2 linked regions of the Salinivibrio kushneri genome follow. The protein of the gene in region 1 interacts with the protein of each later gene in a pairwise test. Links are inferred from orthologs where the notes say so. Each region holds a gene or a part of one and is shown in the gene's direction. Other genes may lie near its edges.

Region 1 (3,661 bases):
ATCTAAACAGGCGCGCAGTCCAGCCAAGATTTGATTTAATGACTCGCTTAACACCGGACAATGACTGACATCGATAATGGTGCTGCGCTGACGCGCACGAAAGCCCATCGCCAATGCGCCTTTTTTATCAACTTGTAAGCTAATGCGCGCACGGCGGCGATAATGCCACGCTGCACCCTCTATCGGCGTTGACAGCGTTATCTCATCACCGGCAAATTTTTGCATCAGCTCATTGAGCGCTTGCTGCTTATGCGCTACCTGCCCTTGATGACTCAAGTGCTGCAGACTGCAACCGCCACATTGCTGATAGAGCGGGCAACCAGGCTCAACGCGCTGTGTTGCGTGGCTATCTAACTTAATTAATTGACCGCGCGCGTATTGGCGCTTTTGCTCGGTCAATTGCACCAGGGCTTGTTCACCGGGCAAGGTTCCCGGGACAAAGACAGGTTTTTTCTGCCAAAAACCGACACCGTCGCCATGATGATCCAGGCGTTTTATCGTCAGTAGTTGATGCTTTTGCTCAACCTTTTTCTTTTTCTCGGGCTTAAAAAAGCGCGCCATGATTTATTCCAGTGTTAAAAGCTTGTCATCAAGCCAGTCAAGAGATCCTGCCAGTGGGAGTTGTGATAGTTCGCTGACTATTTTGTGATTGAATCATGTACACTGGCGGCTAAATGTCGTGATTATTTTCCCATAGTTTATCTAGCATGACCAAATATGGCCTCCGCACCCGTGTCTCCGTTCTGACCATCGCCCCGACTCTCATTGTCGGCTTACTTCTGAGTGCGTTTTTTACCAGCACCCGCTACCAAGACCTCGAACAGCAGCTGACCGTCACCGGCTCTGCGATCATTGAGCCACTGGCGATTGCCAGTGAAGTGGGGTTAAAAAATGATAGTCGTGAAAATGTGCGTCGGTTAATTGGCTTTGCTCACCGCCAACACTCGCAATTTGTGCGCAGTATTGCTGTGTTCGATCGCCGCAATGAACTCTTTGTGACCTCAAATTATCACCGCGATCTGGCCATGCTCTCGGTTGACAGTGGGCAACCCATCCCTACACAACTGCAGATAAGCCAACAGCAGGATACCTTGATACTGCGCGCCCCCATTTTGGAAATTGGCCGATTTACCCCCGGGCTCAATGTTGAGCGGCCGCTTGGCTATATTGCCATGGAGCTGGATTTAAGCTCGGTGCGGTTAAAGCAATACCAGGAAATGATCACGGCACTGGTGATGGTCGCCTTGGGCGGTATATTGTCGTGCTTTTTTGCCTATCGCTTAATTGCGGATGTCACCCATCCAATTGGTAACATGGTGACCCTAGTCGATAGAATTCGGCGCGGCCATCTCGATGTTCGAATTGAAGGTGAACTGCTCGGCGAACTCGACACCTTGAAAAACGGCATCAATGCAATGGCCATTTCGTTGTCAGAGTATCATTTAGAAATGCAGCAAAGCATTGATCAAGCGACCTGTGACCTTCGCGAAACGCTCGAACAGCTGGAAATACAAAACGTTGAACTCGATATCGCCAAGAAAAATGCGCAAGAAGCGGCGCGGGTAAAATCCGAATTCTTGGCCAATATGTCGCATGAACTGCGTACCCCACTCAACGGGGTGATTGGCTTCACCCGTCAAATGCTCAAAACCGAGCTCAGTAGCAGCCAGCGTGACTATTTGCTCACCATTGAAAAGTCGGCCAACAACCTGCTCACTATCATCAATGACATCCTCGATTTTTCTAAGCTAGAAGCAGGTAAACTGCTGTTGGAAAACATCCCGTTTGATGTTCAAGACATGCTTGATGAGGTGATGCGCCTACTTGCCCCAATGGCGCATGAGAAAGGGTTAGAGCTTACCCTACGCACCGATGCGCGCATTCCTGCTGGGGCTGTGGGCGATCCACTCCGTATTCAACAAGTGCTGATAAACCTTATCGGTAATGCCGCCAAGTTTACCGAGCGCGGTAATATTGATGTCAGTGTCGATCTCAAGCAACTGCATGATGAAACCGTCGAGTTACAGCTCATGGTTAAGGATACCGGTATTGGTATTTCCGAACGCCAGCAAGCACAGCTTTTCCAAGCCTTTAGGCAGGCAGACGCCAGTATCTCACGCCGCTACGGTGGTACAGGGCTAGGCCTCGTGATCACACAGAAACTGGTCCAGCAAATGGGGGGAGATATTGGCTTTACCAGTCGTCTGCACCAAGGATCAAGTTTCTGGTTTACCCTGCAGCTCACCCAAACTGATTTACCGGTGTCTCAACCGCTCGACATTGAGCCTTTGGTCGGTCGCGATATGGTGATCATTGAGCCTAACGCGCGCACCCGCGAGATTTTACGCAAGCGCCTGACGCAAGTGGGGCTGAATGTGGATACCGCGTCAGGCACCAATGTACTGACCGATCGCCACTATCACTTTGCACTGCTCTGTTTCGACGCGGGAAGCATGCCGGATCTTGATGCTATGCAACAAGCGGTGCAGGTCTGCGAACAGCAAGCGCAATCCGTGGTAGTTTGCTTGCCCACCACAGAGCTAGAAGCCTCGGAGCATTTGTTAAAAGCCGGGGTGAGCACTTGTATTGCTAAACCTATTCCGCAACGTAAGCTGCTGGAGGCGTTAATCGGCTCGCCTGAAACCGCGCCGCTTCCCCTGCCCAAACCCAGTGCGTCACAAAAAGCCCCTTATACGGTGATGACGGTGGATGATAACCCAGCCAACTTAAAGCTCATCACCGCATTACTGGCCGAACGGGTCGAGAAAGTGGTCACTGCTGAAGATGGCGTGAAAGCGGTCGCGCTAGCCCACCAACAAGCGTTTGATATTATTTTGATGGACATTCAAATGCCAGAAATGGACGGTGTCACCGCCAGCCAGGAAATTCGCAAAGCGGGGTTCAATCAGCAAACACCGATTATTGCGGTGACCGCCCACGCGATGCCCGGTGAACGTGAGCGTCTCCTTGAAGCGGGGATGGACGATTACCTGACTAAGCCGATTGAAGAAGCTATGTTAGAAAGTACCCTCGCACGCTGGCTGCATCTTGATGAAGCGGCCTCTCAAGCGCAAAGCGTCCCATCGCCAAGCCCGTCAGCCAACCAAGACCAAAGTGTGCGACACCTAGATTGGCAACGCGCACTCAATCAAGCGGCAGGCAAAACGGATCTGGCGAAAGAGATGCTAACCATGCTACTGGCGTCGTTCGACTCGGTGAAAGAGGCCGTTGAGCAAGCGTTGGCGGGAGAGTTAGAGACTGACCAGTTATGGCACGCTATTCATAAGCTCCACGGCAGCTGTGCTTATAGCGGTGTCCCGCAGCTAAAAAGCTTATGTCATGAGCTAGAAACTCAATTAAAAGCAGGCGCGGATATGGCCGCTATCGAGCCAGAGCTGTTGGAGTTACAAGATGAGATAGCGCATGTAGAGCAATTGGCACCACAATACTTGGGTACCTAGCAAAACGACTAAAAGAAGAGGAGTGTGAGCCTGCCAGGCTCACATAATCGCCACACCGCGTAAAGCATCTCGCTAACGTTGTGGTTACGCGGTTTCCAGCACCACATGGGCAATAGCATACGCTTTTTCATCGGATAGCGTCAGCCAGCAATGTGCGATGCCTCGCGCATGCGCCAGTTCCGCCGCGCGCCCCGATAAGC
Region 2 (3,262 bases), 450 kb from region 1 along the record:
GTAGTGCCCCGCCACATCACTTACCGAGACACCCTAACAATGCATTGAATGAGCTATGAGTAATTGGAACCAGTGGGGTTTGCCTGACGCAGAGGTCGAATCGTCAGAAAAAACAAAGTTGCAGCCACCATCAATGTACAAGGTGGTGCTAAACAATGATGACTACACTCCGATGGAGTTTGTTATCGACGTGCTCCAGACGTTTTTTGCCATGGATGTGGACAAAGCGACGCAAGTCATGCTGACGGTGCACTACGAAGGAAAAGCGGTCTGTGGCGTATTTACCGCCGAGGTTGCTGAAACGAAAGTGGCACAGGTGATGATGTATGCCAAAGAGCATGGCCATCCGCTACTGTGCACGATGGAGAAAGCTTAGCCGGCTCCATCACGCTTTAGCGCGGTTTTTGAGGGAGGTGCCTTTATGCTTAACAAAGAACTTGAAGCCAGTTTGAATGGCGCGTTTGCACGTGCGCGTGAAAAACGCCACGAATTCATGACGGTGGAGCACCTGCTTCTCGCGTTAATCGAAAATGCGGCCGCGCACGATGCGCTGGTCGCGTGTCGCGCAGATTTGGAGGCGCTGGGCAAAGAACTTGATGCGTTCATTGAGCAAACCACACCGTTGATCCCTGCGGACGATGAATCGCGAGAGACGCAGCCAACGCTGAGCTTTCAGCGAGTACTCCAACGCGCTGTTTTTCATGTGCAGTCATCCGGTCGTAGCGAAGTAAGCGGTGCGAATGTGTTGGTGGCCATCTTTAGCGAACAAGAATCCCACGCCGCGTATCTGCTGAAAAAGAATGATGTCAGTCGCCTCGACGTGGTGAATTACATCTCCCACGGTACCACCAAAGACGAGGGTGATGATCTACCAAGCAGCGACATGAGCGCGGATGAATCCGGAGCAGAAGCGGGAGAGGACCGGTTAGAAAACTTCGCAACCAACCTTAATCAGCTCGCGCGTGTTGGCGGTATTGATCCGTTAATCGGCCGTGATAAAGAGCTTGAGCGCACCATCCAGGTATTGTGTCGCCGTCGCAAAAATAACCCTCTGTTGGTTGGCGAAGCAGGGGTTGGTAAAACGGCGATTGCGGAAGGCTTGGCATGGCGAATTGTGGAAGGCCAAGTGCCTGACGTGATTAAAGACTGTGTGATTTACTCGTTAGACATTGGCTCGTTGCTCGCGGGCACTAAATACCGTGGCGATTTCGAGAAGCGATTTAAGTCCATCTTAAAGCAACTTGAAAAAGAGGATCACGCGGTACTGTTTATCGATGAGATCCATACCATCATTGGCGCTGGTGCCGCGAGTGGCGGTCAGGTCGATGCCGCGAATCTCATCAAGCCACTCCTCAGTAGCGGAAAGTTACGTTGTATTGGCTCGACGACCTATCAAGAGTACGGCTCTATTTTCGAAAAAGAGCGAGCCTTGGCGCGTCGATTCCAAAAAATTGATGTGATTGAGCCATCAATTGACGATACCACCAAGATTTTGATGGGTTTGAAGCCGAAATATGAGGCTCACCACGAAGTGCGTTATACCAATAAGGCGATTCGTGCCGCGGTCGAGCTGTCGGCGAAATACATCAACGAACGTCATCTGCCAGATAAAGCGATCGATGTAATTGATGAGGCGGGTGCGCGGTGTCGTATGGCGCCAGCCAGCAAGCGCAAGAAAACGGTCAATGTCCCTGATGTTGAGAGTATGATTGCGAAAATGGCCCGTATTCCTGAGAAGTCGATTTCGTCGTCTGATAAAGACGTGCTGCAATCGCTGGATGACAAGCTCAAAATGCTGGTATTCGGTCAAGATACCGCCATCACGGCGCTGTCTGAAGCCATCAAGCTGAGCCGAGCAGGCTTAGGCGATGAGAATAAACCGGTCGGCTCCTTCTTGTTCGCGGGGCCTACCGGGGTCGGTAAAACCGAGGTCACGGTGCAGTTGGCGCGAGCCATGGGCATCGAACTGCAGCGCTTTGATATGTCAGAGTATATGGAGCGTCACACAGTGAGCCGCTTGATTGGTGCGCCCCCAGGTTATGTGGGGTATGACCAAGGCGGGTTGCTCACCGATGCGGTGATCAAACACCCATACAGCGTGGTGTTGTTGGATGAAATCGAGAAGGCACACCCAGACGTGTTCAACCTGCTGCTGCAGGTGATGGATAATGGCACCTTGACGGATAATAACGGACGTAAAGCGGACTTTCGTAACGTTATCTTGGTGATGACCACCAACGCGGGTGTCGCCGAGACGGTGCGCAAGTCGATTGGCTTGATTCAGCAAGATCACAGTCATGACGCGATGTCTGAAATTAAGAAGGTGTTTTCGCCAGAGTTCCGTAACCGCTTGGACAACATCATTTGGTTTAACCACTTGGATGAGCAGGTTATTTTGCAAGTGGTGGATAAGTTCATTGTTGAGCTACAAGCCCAACTGGACGCCAAAGGGGTGTCGCTTGAGGTGACGTCGGAGGCCAAGCGTTGGCTGGCAGAAGAAGGTTATGACAAGGCAATGGGAGCACGGCCAATGGGGCGTGTTATCCAAGATAACCTCAAAAAGCCACTCGCCAACGAGCTACTCTTTGGCTGTTTGGTCAATGGGGGAACCGTTCGTGTGGTATTGAAAGATAACCGATTGGACTTCCAATTTAGCGATCAAATGGAGCCTGCATAGCGGCCTATCAGTCACTAAAAGATGTCGTGCTCATAAAAAGCAAAACCCGGCAGAAATGCCGGGTTTTTTGATCGCGTCCGGAGGATTAACGCGAACGGAAAACGATGCGACCTTTGGACAAATCGTAAGGGGTCATTTCAACAGTGACTTTGTCGCCGGTCAGGATGCGGATGTAGTGCTTGCGCATCTTGCCTGAAATGTGGGCAGTCACCACGTGACCGTTTTCTAGTTCTACACGGAACATAGTATTAGGCAACGTATCGAGTACGGTGCCTTGCATTTCAATTACGTCTTCTTTTGCCATTGAATCCTCTTAGGCCTCTTCTGGTAGCCAATTTTTTGACCGACAGATAATGCCTCTATTCTGAAAGTCTGTAAAGTTCGGGTGCGAATTTTACCCTGTTGGGGCGCTCCTTGCTAGAAAAAATAGCCACTATTGTGGAATAACCGGCCAGGAAAACGCCCGCCACTGCTGGTTGATAAAGCGTTGATGTGGATAATAGTCCGCTTTGTAGCGCATTGCAGGGCAGGCATCGATTTGATAGCCCAAGTAGAGCCAAGGTAATCCGAGTGAGTTCGCTAGCT

The links.
Region 2: the proteins of barA (region 1) and clpA interact in binary tests that used the Escherichia coli proteins (3 or more experiments, as listed by UniProt). The link is inferred for Salinivibrio kushneri from one-to-one orthologs.

Annotation. Positions count from the first base shown.
Region 1 is NZ_CP114588.1:526,979-530,639, reverse strand. The notes cover bases 324-3,661. They hold barA (two-component sensor histidine kinase BarA), read left to right. Parts: upstream 324-707; coding sequence 708-3,461; downstream 3,462-3,661. Other genes in these bases: acpS (holo-ACP synthase), read right to left, coding at 3,546-3,661; rlmD (23S rRNA (uracil(1939)-C(5))-methyltransferase RlmD), read right to left, coding at 324-561. Also shown: more of rlmD, read right to left, coding at 1-323. UniProt on the Escherichia coli protein: Member of the two-component regulatory system UvrY/BarA involved in the regulation of carbon metabolism via the CsrA/CsrB regulatory system. Phosphorylates UvrY, probably via a four-step phosphorelay.
Region 2 is NZ_CP114588.1:972,700-975,961, forward strand. What follows is about bases 111-3,049. They hold clpA (ATP-dependent Clp protease ATP-binding subunit ClpA), read left to right. Parts: upstream 111-421; coding sequence 422-2,677; downstream 2,678-3,049. Other genes in these bases: clpS (ATP-dependent Clp protease adapter ClpS), read left to right, coding at 111-376; infA (translation initiation factor IF-1), read right to left, coding at 2,763-2,981. In the rest of the region: more of clpS, read left to right, coding at 56-110; N8M53_RS04770 (arginyltransferase), read right to left, coding at 3,111-3,262. UniProt on the Escherichia coli protein: ATP-dependent specificity component of the ClpAP protease. It directs the protease to specific substrates. It has unfoldase activity. The primary function of the ClpA-ClpP complex appears to be the degradation of unfolded or abnormal proteins.